2 regions of the Sphingomonas sp. BL-S-30 genome follow, and region 2 is predicted to be linked to the other one. Evidence: riboswitches for the same ligand, from Rfam matches in the RefSeq annotation. Region 2 holds a riboswitch; the other holds the start of a gene.
The links. A riboswitch is a leader RNA that binds a small molecule or an ion and turns the genes downstream of it on or off. The one in region 2 is predicted to bind cobalamin.

Region 1: linked by a shared signal. The riboswitch ahead of metE (5-methyltetrahydropteroyltriglutamate--homocysteine S-methyltransferase) and the one ahead of ACZ1I5_RS13815 (CbtB domain-containing protein) in region 2 are both predicted to bind cobalamin.

Annotation. Positions count from the first base shown of each region.
Region 1 is NZ_CM145481.1:5,028,873-5,035,741, reverse strand. It holds gene pnp (polyribonucleotide nucleotidyltransferase) at 1-1,624, shown strand, start outside; gene ACZ1I5_RS23635 (acyl-CoA thioesterase) at 1,830-2,240, opposite strand; gene metE (5-methyltetrahydropteroyltriglutamate--homocysteine S-methyltransferase) at 2,227-4,536, opposite strand; cobalamin riboswitch at 4,650-4,865, opposite strand; gene ACZ1I5_RS23625 (DUF1993 domain-containing protein) at 4,995-5,516, shown strand; gene ACZ1I5_RS23620 (MFS transporter) at 5,566-6,869, opposite strand, start outside.
Region 2 is NZ_CM145481.1:2,977,722-2,984,590, reverse strand. It holds gene cobN (cobaltochelatase subunit CobN) at 1-1,020, opposite strand, end outside; gene cobW (cobalamin biosynthesis protein CobW) at 1,020-2,054, opposite strand; cobalamin riboswitch at 2,336-2,574, opposite strand; gene ACZ1I5_RS13820 (histidine phosphatase family protein) at 2,645-3,202, opposite strand; cobalamin riboswitch at 3,235-3,395, shown strand; gene ACZ1I5_RS13815 (CbtB domain-containing protein) at 3,415-3,642, shown strand; gene ACZ1I5_RS13810 (CbtA family protein) at 3,652-4,377, shown strand; tRNA gene ACZ1I5_RS13805 (tRNA-Glu) at 4,778-4,852, opposite strand; gene ACZ1I5_RS13800 (L-lactate dehydrogenase) at 4,915-6,057, opposite strand; gene ACZ1I5_RS13795 (lactonase family protein) at 6,126-6,869, opposite strand, start outside.

The DNA of each region.
Region 1 (6,869 bases), 2.1 Mb from region 2:
CGCCGCCTACAAGGTGACCGACAAGTCCAAGCGTTCGGACCTGCTGAACGAGGCCCGCGCCAAGGGCAAGGCGGCGTTCGCCGACGCGGCCCCGCAGGACCAGATGGCCGCCGGCAAGCTGATGAAGAAGCTGGAAGCCGAGATCGTCCGCGGCGCCATCCTCAAGGACGGCCAGCGCATCGACGGCCGCACCACCACCCAGATCCGTCCGATCGAGGCGATGGTGCACTTCCTCCCGCGCACGCACGGCTCGGCCCTGTTCACGCGCGGCGAGACTCAGTCGATCTGCACCACCACGCTCGGCACGCGCGACGCCGAGCAGATGATCGACGGCCTGACCGGCCTGTCCTACGAGCATTTCATGCTGCACTATAACTTCCCGCCCTATTCGGTCGGTGAAGTCGGCCGCTTCGGCGCGCCGGGCCGCCGCGAAGTCGGCCATGGCAAGCTCGCCTGGCGCGCGCTGCATCCGGTGCTGCCGTCGAAGGAAGAATTCCCGTACACGATCCGCGTCCTCTCCGACATCACCGAGTCGAACGGCTCGTCGTCGATGGCGACGGTGTGCGGCGGTTCGCTGTCGATGATGGACGCAGGCGTGCCGCTGAAGCGCCCTGTCTCGGGCATCGCGATGGGCCTGATCCTGGAAGGCAAGGACTTCGCGGTCCTGTCCGACATCCTGGGCGACGAGGATCACCTCGGCGACATGGATTTCAAGGTGGCTGGCACGTCCGAGGGCATCACCACGATGCAGATGGACATCAAGATCGCCGGCATCACCGAAGAGATCATGCGCGTCGCGCTGAACCAGGCCAAGGAAGGCCGCGCGCATATCCTGGGCGAAATGGCCAAGGCGCTCGACCATACCCGTGAGGAACTGTCGGCGCACGCACCGCGCATCGAGACGATCACGATCGACAAGTCGAAGATCCGTGACGTCATCGGCACCGGCGGCAAGGTGATCCGCGAGATCGTCGCCACCACCGGCGCGAAGGTCGACATCGACGATGAGGGCGTGATCAAGGTCAGCTCGTCGGATTCGGCGCAGATCGACGCCGCGATCGCCTGGATCAAGGGCATCGTCGAGGAAGCCGAGGTCGGCAAGATCTATGACGGCAAGGTCGTCAACCTGGTCGATTTCGGTGCGTTCGTGAACTTCATGGGCGGCAAGGACGGTCTCGTCCACGTCTCGGAAATCAAGAACGAGCGCGTCGAGAAGGTTGCCGACGTTCTCAGCGAAGGCCAGGCCGTGAAGGTCAAGGTTCTCGAGATCGATCCGCGCGGCAAGGTCCGCCTGTCGATGCGCGTCGTCGATCAGGAGACCGGTGCCGAGCTGGAAGACACCCGTCCCGCCCGCGAGCCCCGCGAAGGCGGTGATCGCGGCGATCGTGGCCCCCGCGGCCCGCGCCGTGATGGCGACGGCGGTCGTGGCCCGCGTGGCGATGGCGGCGGTCGTGGCGATCGTGGCCCGCGCCGCGATGGTGACGGCGGCCGTGGTCCCCGTCGCGATGGCGGCGGTGCCCGGGACGAGGGCCGCGGCCCGCGCCGCGAGCGCAGCGAAGGCGGCAATGATGACGGCCCCGCGCCGGAGTTCGCACCCGCCTTTCTGACCGGCGACCGCGACTAAGCGATCCCGGTTCCGCAAGGACAAATGAAGAGGGGCCCGGGAAACCGGGCCTTTTTTTCTTTGATGAAGGATGGCGCCAGCCCACCCACAACCGTCACCCCGGACTCGTTCCGGGGTCCATCGTTCCGCAAGCGCACCCTATTCGACGCAATGCTGCGCCCGGCCGCAGAACGGATGCCGGAACAAGTCGGCATGACGGTGTGGCTTAAACCATCACCATCGCCCGCACCGGCCTCGGCCGCCGGTCCTGCCCCACGGCCACGAACGCGAACGCCGCCTCGGTCACCTTGTTCGCCTCTTCCGAATGCCGGTCGCGAGCCCAGGCTTCGACCCGGACCCGCATCGACGTCCGCCCGACCTTGATCAGCCGGGCGAACACCGACACCTCGTCGCCGACGAAGACCGGGCGGTGGAAGGCCATGCCCTCCACCGCGATCGTCACTGCCCGGCCGCCCGCGTGACGCGAGGCGACCGAGGAAGCGGCGAGGTCCATCTGGCTCATCAGCCAGCCGCCGAAGATATCGCCATAGACATTGGCGTCGGCCGGCACCGCCGTCACGCGCACGGCGGGCTGCTCGTCCGGCATCGTTTCGAGCGGGGTCTCAGGCCGCGTCATAGGCACCCCGCACGCGCATGCGCTGCGCCGCCGCGACCATCGCGATCAGCGCCGGGCGAACTTCCTCCCATTTGCGCGTCTTGAGCCCGCAATCGGGGTTCACCCATAGCTGCTCGGCCGGCAGGCGCTTGCCCGCGAGCGTCAGCAGCCCCGTCATCTCCGCTTCGGCGGGGATGCGCGGTGCATGGATGTCGTACACCCCCGGCCCGATCTCGTTGGGATAGGCATAATCGGCAAAGGCATCGAGCAGCTCCATCTGCGACCGGGCGGTCTCGATCGAGATGACGTCGGCGTCCATCGCGCCGATCGAGGGCAGGATGTCGTTGAACTCCGAATAGCACATATGGGTGTGGATCTGGGTGTCGTCGCGCACGCCCGACGCGGTCAGGCGGAAGCATTCGACCGCCCAGTCGAGATAGGCCTGCCAGTCGGCGCGGCGCAGCGGCAGCCCTTCGCGCAGGGCCGCCTCGTCGATCTGGATCACCGCCGCGCCAGCCGCCTCCAGGTCGATCACCTCGTCGCGGATCGCCAGCGCGATCTCGCGGCAGCTCTGCGAGCGTGGCTGGTCGTCGCGCACGAACGACCAGTTGAGGATCGTGACCGGCCCGGTCAGCATGCCCTTCATCGGCTTGCTCGTCAGCGACTGGGCATAACGCCACCACTCGACCGTCATCGGCTTCGGCCGCGCGACATCGCCGTACAAGATCGGCGGCCGCACGCAGCGCGAGCCATAGCTCTGCACCCAGGCGCTGCGGGTGAAGGCGAAGCCGGATAGCTGCTCGCCGAAATACTGCACCATATCGTTGCGCTCGAACTCGCCATGCACCAGCACGTCGAGGCCGATCTTTTCCTGCCACTCGACCGTCGTGGCGGTCTCGACGCGCAGGAACTGCTCATAGGCCAGGTCGTCGATCTCGCCCTTGATGTGCGCGGCACGCGCCTTGCGCACTTCCGGCGTCTGCGGGAAGGACCCGATCGTCGTGGTCGGGAAGCTCGGCAGGCCCAGCCGCCCCTGTTGCGCCACGCGGCGATCCGCGAAGGGCGACGTCCGCCTGGTCATGTCGAGATCGACCGCCGCCAGCCGCGCCGCGACGGCGGGATTGTGGATCAGCGGCGACGTCTTGCGCGACTCGACCGCCGCCCGGGCCAGCGCCAGCGGCGCGGCAACCGTCTCGGCGCCCTGGTTCAGCGCCTGTGCCAGCACTGACAATTCGCCGATCTTCTGCACGGCAAAGGCAAGCCACTGCTTCACCTCAGAGTCGAGCGCGGTCTCGATCGTGAGATCGACCGGCACGTGCAGCAGCGAGCAGGACGGCGCGAGCACCAGGTTGCGCTCGGCCGCGACGGGCGCAATCCGCGCGATCAGCGCATCGAGATCGGCCCGCCAGACGTTCCGCCCGTCGATCACGCCGAGCGACAGCAGCAGGTCGGGCCGGGCACGCTGCCACACCGGCTCGAGCTGCTCCGGCGCACGGACCAGATCGATATGCAGCCCGTGCACCGGCAGGTCGGTCGCCAGTTCCAGATTGTCGCCGAGCGCGCCGAAATAGGTCGCGAGCATCACCTTCGGCCCGTTCACTGACAGGCGCCTGTACGCTTGCTTCAGCGCCGCGCGCTGATCGTCGTCGAGGTCGAGCACCAGGCAGGGTTCGTCGATCTGGACCCAGTCGGCACCCGCCTGTGCAAGCTGCGCCAGCACTTCCTCATAGACCGGCAGCACTGCCTCGAGCAGCGACAGCGGGGCGACGTCCTTGCCCTTGGCCAGCGTCAGCCAGGTCACCGGCCCGAGCAGCACCGGCCGCGTATGGTATCCGAGTGCCTTGGCCTCGAGAAATTCGTCGACTGCCTTGCTCGTCGACAGCGCGAATTGCTGTCCTGCGCTCAGTTCCGGCACCATGTAATGATAGTTGGTGTCGAACCATTTGGTCATTTCCTGCGCGGTGCTGTCCAGCCCATGCGCGCAGCCTTCATGCCTCTTCGCGCTCTGCGTCCCACGCGCCATGGCGAAATAAGTGTCGAGGCCGACCTTGCCGCCGTTCCAGCCATAGCGCGCCGGCACCGCGCCGAGCATCGCGGAGGTATCGAGCACATGGTCGTAGAGCGAGAAGTCGCCGCTGGGGATGATGTCGGCGCCCAACGCCCTTTGCCGCGCCCAGGCAGCGGCGCGCAAGCCCTGTGCCGCGAGCGACAGAGCGTCGGCATCCGATTTGCCCGACCAGAAGCTTTCGAGCGCGAACTTCAGCTCGCGGCGCGGGCCGATACGGGGGAAACCGAGGGTTGCGACTGAGATGGTCATCGTCTTGGCCTTGCGTTGGGCAAGGTGAAGGCCGGACGCACGGCAACGGGCACACGCCCTAATGACAAGCCGGGGCGCGGTGTTGCACGCGGCCTGACCGGGCACCCCGCCGGAGGACGTTATCTGACGAGGCAGGTCTCCTGGCTCGCGGGTCAATGCGACGATCCGGCCTTCCCGGTCCCTTGTCCGGACCAGTGACGCAAAATGGACCGCCGCTCACCGCTCACAGTTGCGGGGGCAGCGCCGGAATAAGCCCAAGGGCCGCACCGGCTTCCCGTCTTAGCTCCGACCGGGCAACCGGGCGAAGAACCTCGACCATCACAGGATAGAGGTTACGACGGGCGCGTCAAGCATCATATAAAGAATTCTTTATATGATGCTTTCAATACCGAACGGCACATGGACGCGACCATGACGAGCCTCCATAAGCCCCGCAACGTCAGCCGGAGCCAGAACCCATGTCCTTCTCCCTTTACGATGCCGTCGTACCGTCCAACCTCCAGATCCTGGGCGCGGTCGATGCGCTGGTCGACAAGGCGGCGGCATTCTGCGCCGAACAGGGCAGGACGGAAGCGGAGCTGATCGACACCCGCCTCGCACCGGACATGCTGCCCTTCGGCTATCAGGTGAAATCCTGCGCCGCCCATTCGGTCGGCGGAATCGAGGGGGTCCGGGCCGGCAGCTTCTCGCCCGACCGATCGGCCTGGCCGACCGACTTTGCCGGCCTGCACGGCATCCTGCAGACGGCGGTCACCAGCCTGAAAGCGCTCGATCGCGACGCGTTCGACGCCCTGGCGGACTGCGATACGCAGTTCGCCTTCGGGGAAACCATCATGCCCTTCACGGGCGCGAACTTCCTGCTCTCCTTCTCGCAGCCGAACTTCTATTTCCACGCGACAACGGCCTATGCGATCCTGCGCGCGCAAGGCGTGAAGCTGGGCAAACGCGATTTCATGGGAACGCCGCGTATCAAGCGGTAGGGCGTGACGAAGGTCTGGCCCGACCTCGTCGTTATCGGCGTCTCGCGCTTTATGCGTCGAGGTGGCGCAGATCACCGCCGCGCGTCTCGCGCCCGAACCAGGCGACCAGGCCAAGCGCGACCACCGCCGGCGCCATGATGATGACCGCCGCCAGTCCCATGGACGGGATCAGCGCGGCGATGCTCAGTCCTTGCGCAAACAGCCCGCCGGCCTTGGTGCAGGCGGCGACCCATCCGGTCGCCCGGCCGCGCACACGTAACGGGAAGCTTTCGGCGGTATAGGGCAGCAGGATGGCGAGGATGCCGTTCGAGCCGACGATCAGCAGCGCGACCGGCAGCACCGGGCTGCCCGTTCCCGCCAGCTCCAGCCTGAGCACGCCGAGCAAGCCGGCAAGCGTCACGCCGATCATGGTGACGAGCAACCATTTGGTGCTCCAGCGGCTGTACATGAGCGCCGCCAGAAACACGGTCGGAAAAGCAATCAGCGAGCTTTCCGCCAGCAGCCGGCTCGACACCGCGACTGAATAGCCCTTGGCGACGAGATCGGCCGGCAGCCACAGCAACAGGCCGAAATTGATCAGGCCCCAGGTCAGTGCGGCCACGGTCAGCGCGGTGAGCTTGCCGATCATCCGCCTGCCCGTCAGCGGCCCGTGGTTGACCCCGGTCGTCGTTGGCGGGGGCCCGCGCCGCACAGTTGCCCCGAAGCGCCGCATCACTGCTTCCGCTTCCACCTTGCGCCCCCGGGCGAGGAGGAACTTGGCCGATTCAGGGATGAGCGCGCCCAGCAGAATGAGGCTGAGCCCGGTCGGCAGGTTTGCCAGCCACAATATGCGCCAGCCGAAGATCGGCTGCAGCACCGCCGAGAGCCCGCTCGCCGCGAAATAGCCGCCGACCGCGCCGAGCCCGCCGACCAGCACCAGGCTCCAGCCGCGATGCCGGTTGGGCATCATCTCCGCGAGCAACGCGTATGTCACCGGCAACATGCCGCCCGCCGCCGCGCCCATCATGAAACACATGCCGATATTCCAGGCGAGCGACGGCATCGCGCCGCAGATCGAGGTGCCGACGAACATCACCGCCGAGAGCAGGATCGAGGCCTTGCGCCCATAGATATCGGCGATCACGCCCCACACGACCGACCCGACCACGGTGCCCATCAGCGCGAAGAACGGCACCAGCGACACGGTCGATCGCGGCACATGATATTCGCCGATCATGCCGGGCACGGTGAAGCCGAGCGAGGCCGGCTTCATCACATCGATGATCAGCGCGACGACCAGCACGATCATCAGCCGCCAATGCGCCCAGCCGAGCGCGGCATCCTCGGGCGCGGCGATGGTGATGTCCTCGGCCG
Region 2 (6,869 bases):
CCGCTCGGCGGCCTTGAACGCGACCGCGCGGCTGAACAGCCGGCCGTCGATTTCGGGCAGCGCGACGTTCATCGCGAGATCGCGCGGGCCGAGACCGCGTGGGGAGTCTGTCCAGGCCGATTGCTCGACACCGGCGAACACGGTCTGGAGGATCACGCAGTCCGCGGTCTCCAGTACGCCGCCGATCCTGTTCTCGCCCGGCGACGATGCGGCGAACGAGGTGGCGTTGAGGATGACGTCGGGCCGCAGTTCCGTAATCAGCCCGCGCAGCCAGTCGACCGCGAACGGTTCGCGCAGCGCCCGGACATAGACCGGGGCGACGTTCAGGCCCTGCGCCTCGAGTTCGGCGACCATGGCATCGACCGCGTCGAGCGTGCCGGCGATAGTCAGGGCGCGGTAGAAGACGAACAGGGCGACAGGCCGTCCTTCGGTCCAGCGCGCATGCAGATCGGCCAGGGCAGGGCGATCGACCCCCTTCACATACAATCCCGCATCGGCAACCGGAACCGGATCGTCGGGTGTGCCGATGTCTCGGGCGATCAGGCGAGCGGCGGTGCGCAGGAAACCGATTGCGTTGGCGACCCCGCCCTGGCGCAGATAGTCGCGCAGCCGGGCACAGGTCTCGGGCGGCAGGGTCGAGGCGGCGTCGAGCGCCGGATCGTCCTCGCGTCCATCGGCGATCGCGGCGAAGGCGATGCCGTGCGCGCGGGCAACCGCGGCGATCTCGTCGATCCCATAGGGCCAATAGGCCTTGCCGCCGAGCAGGACGACGCAGACGAACTTCGCCTTCGCGATCACCTTCTCGACATAGAGATCGACCGAATAGGGATGCTTGAGCTGGAGCAGGTTCGCCAGCCGGATACGCGGCGCGCCATCGCCCAGCGCCTCGGCCGCCCGCGCGAAACACGCCAGCTCGCTATCCGCCACGGTCAGGAACACGATATCGCCCGGCGACTGGTCGAGGTCGATTGCCTCGTCGCCGTTCGAAACCGTCCCCGGCGTGGCGGACAGCAGATGCATCAGCCGAGGACGCTCGCGAGTTCGGTTTCGATTCCCGCGCGGTCCAGCCCCTTCTGGCCGATCACCACCAGCTGAGTGCGGCGCGCTTCTTCGGGCTTCCACGCGCGATCGAAGAAATGCTGGACGCGCGGGCCGACCGCCTGGATGACGAGGCGGCTGGGCTTTCCCGCGACCGCGACCATGCCCTTGACGCGCAGTACATCGTGTTTGGCGATGACCTCGCCCAGCCGGGCGACGAGCGCGTCGAGATCGGCAACTTCACCGCCGGTCGCGACGAAGCTGTCGAAATCGTCGTGATCATGCTCCTCGCCATCGTCGATATGCGACTTGCGCGAATCGAGATCGTCCTCGGCTGCCGCGGTGATGCCGAGCAACGCGGCGATATCGACCGCGCCGTGATCGGCGCGCACGATCCGTACGCCGGGCCGCGTCTCCGCGTCGACCAGCGCCTCGACCCGCGCAAGCGTCTCGGCATCGACCAGGTCGGTCTTGTTGAGCACGACCATGTCGGCACAGCCGAGCTGCTCCTCGAACAGCTCCTCCAGCGGCGAATCATGGTCGAGATTGGGGTCGGCCGCGCGTGCAGCCGCCAGTGCCGCCTCGTCGGTGGCGAAGCGTCCGGCCGCGACCGCATCGGCATCGATCAGCGCGATGACGCCGTCGACGGTCGCACGGGTGCGGATGTCCGGCCATTGGAACGCCTTGACCAGCGGCTTGGGGAGCGCGAGCCCGCTGGTCTCGATGATGATGTGCTCGGGCGGGTTGGGCCGGTCGAGTAGCTTCTGCATCGTCGGCAGGAAGTCGTCGGCGACGGTGCAGCAGATGCAGCCATTGGCCAGCTCGACGATGTCATCTTCCGGGCAGGCCTCGTCATTGCAGCCCTTGAGCAGCTCGCCATCGACGCCGATATCGCCGAACTCGTTGATCACGAGCGCGATGCGACGCCCCTGCGCATTCTCCAGCAGATGGCGGATCAGCGTGGTCTTGCCGGCCCCCAGAAATCCGGTGATGACGGTAGTGGGCACTTTGCTCACGCTGCTTCTCCTTCTTCGACGTCGACAGGTGCGCGATCATGGATCGCACGCCAATGGGAAACTCTTGCGTCGCCCGCAGCCGCGAGGCGCCGCGCACGATCCGCGAAGGCGTCATGAGCAACATCGGTGGCGGGGGCGTGCCGTTCGCCTGGGCGAACGGTCGATGCACGACGACGGGCGGACGCCAAAAGCACCCGGCACCATGCACCGATGCGGCCCCAGCCGCATGGTTCGTCGCTCAGACGGAGTTCCGTGCCTTGGCCATTCCCTGGACCAGGGCAAGAGCGACCGGTGCGCTGGCAGGTCTCCTGGCTCGCGGGTCATAGCTTGATGCACGGCCTTCCCAGGCCTTCGCGCTCTCGCGCGATCGGCCCAGTGGCTTGCCTCTCGAAGAGAGGCGGTGTGCATCGCGCTCGCCGCTTACAGTTGCAGGGACAGCCGCGGAGTTGGGCGGCTGAAGCCGTCCGCACCGCATTCCCGATTAAGCCCCTTTCGGGGCACCGGCGCGATCACGAGGCGCGGGGGCAACCCCGTTCCTCAAGCGCGCCAATAGGCGGTTGCCAACCCATCGGCAAGATATGGAGATTTCTTTATCCGCTGCCGGTGACCGGGCCGAGCGACTGCAACCGCCAGATGCGATTGAACGACAAGACCGTCACCGAGAGGGGCGCGACATCGATCCGCCACGTCGCGCCGATCGGCAGCGACAGGGCAGCGGCGATCGCCGCGCGCACCACGGCCGGGTGAGTGATCGCCAGCACGGGCACATCCCGTCCGGCCTGGCTGGCGAGCCACTCGGCGACACGCACGCTGACCGCCGCCATCGTCTCGCCGCCGGACGCGCCCGCCCCGGGATCGGCGATCCATGCGGCAGCAGCCTCGGGATCGGCGGCATTGATCTCGGCAAGGCTTTTCCCGCTCCAGTCGCCATGATCGATATCGCCGAGCGCCGCATCGATATCGGCGGTCAGACCAAGCGCTTCCGCCGTCTGGCGCGCGGCCGACGCCGGGCTGGTGGCGACACGCCGTGGGGAGGGCCCCGGGATGCGCAGGCCGGTCGCTGCGCGCAGCCCCCCCGTGTCGAGCGGCTCGGCGGGATCGGCGAACCCGCCGACGCGGCTCATGGCGGTGGCGGCATGGCAGAGCAGGGTCAGTCGCGTGGCCAGGCGGGCCTCCCGATATCGTTGACGTTGCGCTCGGTTCCGTCCTAGGGCGATGCCGAAGGACCGAGGAAGAAGCCGGTGGAATTCCGGCACGGTCGCGCCACTGTTATCGGCAGCACCTCCCTGCTGTCGAGAGTCAGACCTTCCTCGCGACATTATCCCCGCGGGACGCGCACATCCCGGTCAAGGAGCTGAACATGCCGGCCACGACTCTCTTCGCCGACGACGTCTTCATCCCCGTCCGGGGCGAGACGGCCATTCCGATCGGCGAGATCCTGCCCTGGGCCGTCTTCGGCACGCTGCTCGCCCTGATCTTCCTTTATTTCGTCAGCACCGAGCAGGGCGCGGTGTCGCTGTTCAGCGGCAAATATGTGCACGAGCTCGTCCATGACGGGCGCCATCTGCTCGGCTTTCCCTGCCACTAAGCGTCGAACATGGCGCGTACCCTGTTGATCCGCGGCATGCTGGTGGGCCTGGTCGCTGCCTTGCTGGCGTTCCTGTTCGCCCGTGTCGCCGCGGAGCCACAGGTCGATCTGGCGATCGCATTCGAGGCCGCGCGCGACCATGCGATGGGCGCGATGGACGAGCCCGAGCTGGTCAGCCGCGCGACTCAAAAGGGGTTCGGCCTGATCATCGCCGTGCTGCTCTACGGCGCGGCGATCGGCGGGATCTTCTCGCTGGTGTTCGCCGGACTCTATGGGCGCTGGTCGCGGCTCGGGCCGCGCTCGCTCGCCTTGCTGCTCGCCCTGGCGGGTTTCGTCGCGATCGCCCTGGTGCCGGCCTTGAAATATCCGCCGAACCCGCCCGCGGTCGGCCTGCACGAGACCGTGGCGTTTCGGACGATCACCTATTTCGCGATGATCGCCTTGTCGGTGGTGGCGCTGATCGTCGCCGCGAAGCTCGGGCGCGGCCTGACCCGGCGTCTCGGCGCCTTCAATGCGATGCTCTGCGCCGCCGGCTGCTATGTCGTGCTGGTGACCGCGGTGCAGCTCGCCTTGCCCGCGATCAACGAAGTGCCGACGGATTTCCCGGCAGTCGTGTTGTGGAACTTCCGCATCGCGTCGATTGCCATGCAGGCGGTGCTGTGGACGGCGATCGGCATCGGCTTCGGCGCTGCGGCCGAGCACGCGCTGCGTCATGGGGCGAGCCGCCGCGGCTAGCGGCGCGGCGTCCGTCCAATTGGGCTCTTGATGACCAAGCGATGCAGCGGGAGGATACAGAAACGTCGCCATCCGCCCGGGAAGCTCACATGTCGAGGCCGCCTCGACGCCAAAAGCGTCGGCACATGTCTCAACTGGATTTCCATAGCCCGACCCTCGATGGAGCCCATGACGATGCTCATCGTCGCGGGCCTCGACACGTTCATCGAGCGCAATCTAGTCGAAGGGATATCCGCGAGGCAGTGCCCGCCGGGCAAGGAGCCGAGACGTCCGATTCGCAGCCGATTCCGTCTCCATTGGTCGCAGTTTACTGCTCCCAAAAACGGAAGTGCCATTCTGCACCAATATTCGACGGCGCGAGATTCTGTCTCGACAATGGCCCGTAAGCCAGTGAAATCGCTGGTGACCCCTACGAGAATCGAACTCGTGTTTTCGCCGTGAGAGGGCGACGTCCTAACCGCTAGACGAAGGGGCCATACCTTGCGGAGCGGCGCATCTACGGTGAGCGGGGCTCACCGTCAAGATGGCGCACGCCTGTCAGCGCAGAAGCATGTCCGGCGACAGCGTCTTCACATCGGTCTGGCCGGTCAGTGCCATCGCCACCGCCATTTCATGGCGCAGCAGCTCGAGCATCTGCGCCACGCCCGCGCCGCCCTTGGCCGCCAGCGCATAGGCCCAGGCGCGGCCGAGCAGCACGCCCTTCGCGCCCAGCCCCAGCGCCCGCAGCACATCGACGCCCGATCGGATACCGCCATCCATCAGCACGTCCGCCCGCCCCGCCACGGCGTCGACCACGCCGGGCAGCGCCGCGATGGAGGAGGGCGCACCATCGAGTTGCCGCCCGCCATGGTTCGACACCACGATCGCCGAGGCGCCGATGTCGCACGCGGCGACTGCATCGGCCGGGTCCATCACGCCCTTGATCACGATCGGCCCGTCCCAATGCTGGCGGATCCAGTCCATGTCCTTCCAGGTGATCGACGGATCGAAATTGCGCGCGACCCAGGCGGTGAACTGGTCGAGCCCGGCACCCTCGGGCATCACCGGGGCAAAATTGCCCAGGGTATGCGGTCCGCCGAACAGGCCGACATCGAACGCCCAATGCGGATGCGTGGCGATCTGGGTGAAGCGCTTGATCCGCGCGCCTAGGCCCTGCTTGCCGGTCAGGCTCGATCGCACGTCGCGGTACCGCGCGCTGTGCACGATCAGGTCGACGGTCAGCACCAGTGTCTCCACGCCGATCGCCTTGGCCCGCGCCAGCATGTCCTTCATGAACTCGCGGTCGCGGATCATGTAGAGCTGGAAGGCGAAGGGCTGGGTGACGCCCGCCGCTACCTCTTCCATGCCGCAACAGGCGGAGGCGGAGAGGATGAAGGGCACGCCCGCCGCCTCCGCCGCGCGCGCAGCCTGCACTTCGCCGCGCCGCGCATACATGCCCGCCAGCCCGACCGGCGCGAGCGCGACGGGCAGCGATGCGGGACGGCCCAGCAGGGTGGTGGACAGGTCGATCTGCGAGACGTCGGTCATGACCTTCTGGCGCAGCTTCAGCCGCTGCAGGTCCTCGACATTGCTGCGCATGGTCGATTCCGAATAGGAACCGCCGTCGATATAATCGAACAGGAACAGGGGCAGGCGCGCTTTCGCGAGCAGCCGGAAATCATCGATGCAGGCCGGTGTCACCGTGTCGATCTAGGTCGCGCGCCCGGCCCCCGCAATGTCATTGTTGCGCGGGAGCCGGGCCCATTTCCTTACCGGCTGCTCGGGGTTGCGATCGCGCCCGGTCGGGCGTCGAACTTCAGCGTCGCCGCGTCGTCGCGGGCCAGCGTCCGGCCGTTGAAGCGATAGACCTCGATGTCCTTGTCGACCGCGCATTGCAGCAGCACGGTCTTCGCATTGTCGCTGAAGGTCGCGCCCTGGCACCAGGCGCCGGTCTCGGTCTCGGTGATCGGGGTCAGCGTCATGCCCTTCACGCCATAGATCTTCAGCGCGCCATGCGGCCAGTAACCCGCCGAACCCGGCGCGCCGCCCGATCCGTTATGCACCACGACCGCGAGATAGCGCCCGTCGCGCGACAGGGTCAGATGCTCCGGCGTGAAGCCCACCTCGACCGGATTGACCTTGCCCGTCGCCAGCTCGACCGCAGTGACGGTGCCGACGCGCGGGCCGCGGGGCGGGGTGGTGCCGGCCGGCGGCGTGTTGCCCTGCAGGTTGGTATTATAGGCATAGCGCCCGTCGGGGCTGAACGAGATGCCATAAGGCTGAACGCCGGTGGAGATCGGCTCGCCGTCGAGCGTCACGCTGTCGCCCGATACGGACAGGCGCATCAGCTGCCCCGCGCTCTGCGCCACCGCGACGGCGCCCTTGCCGTTGGGCAGGAATGCCACGTCGGTCGGCCGTGCCTTGGCGGGCAGCTGCACCTTGCCCGCGGGCGTCAGGCGCTTGTCCTTGATCGTGAAGATCGAGACCGTGTCGTCGCCGGTGCTGACCACCAG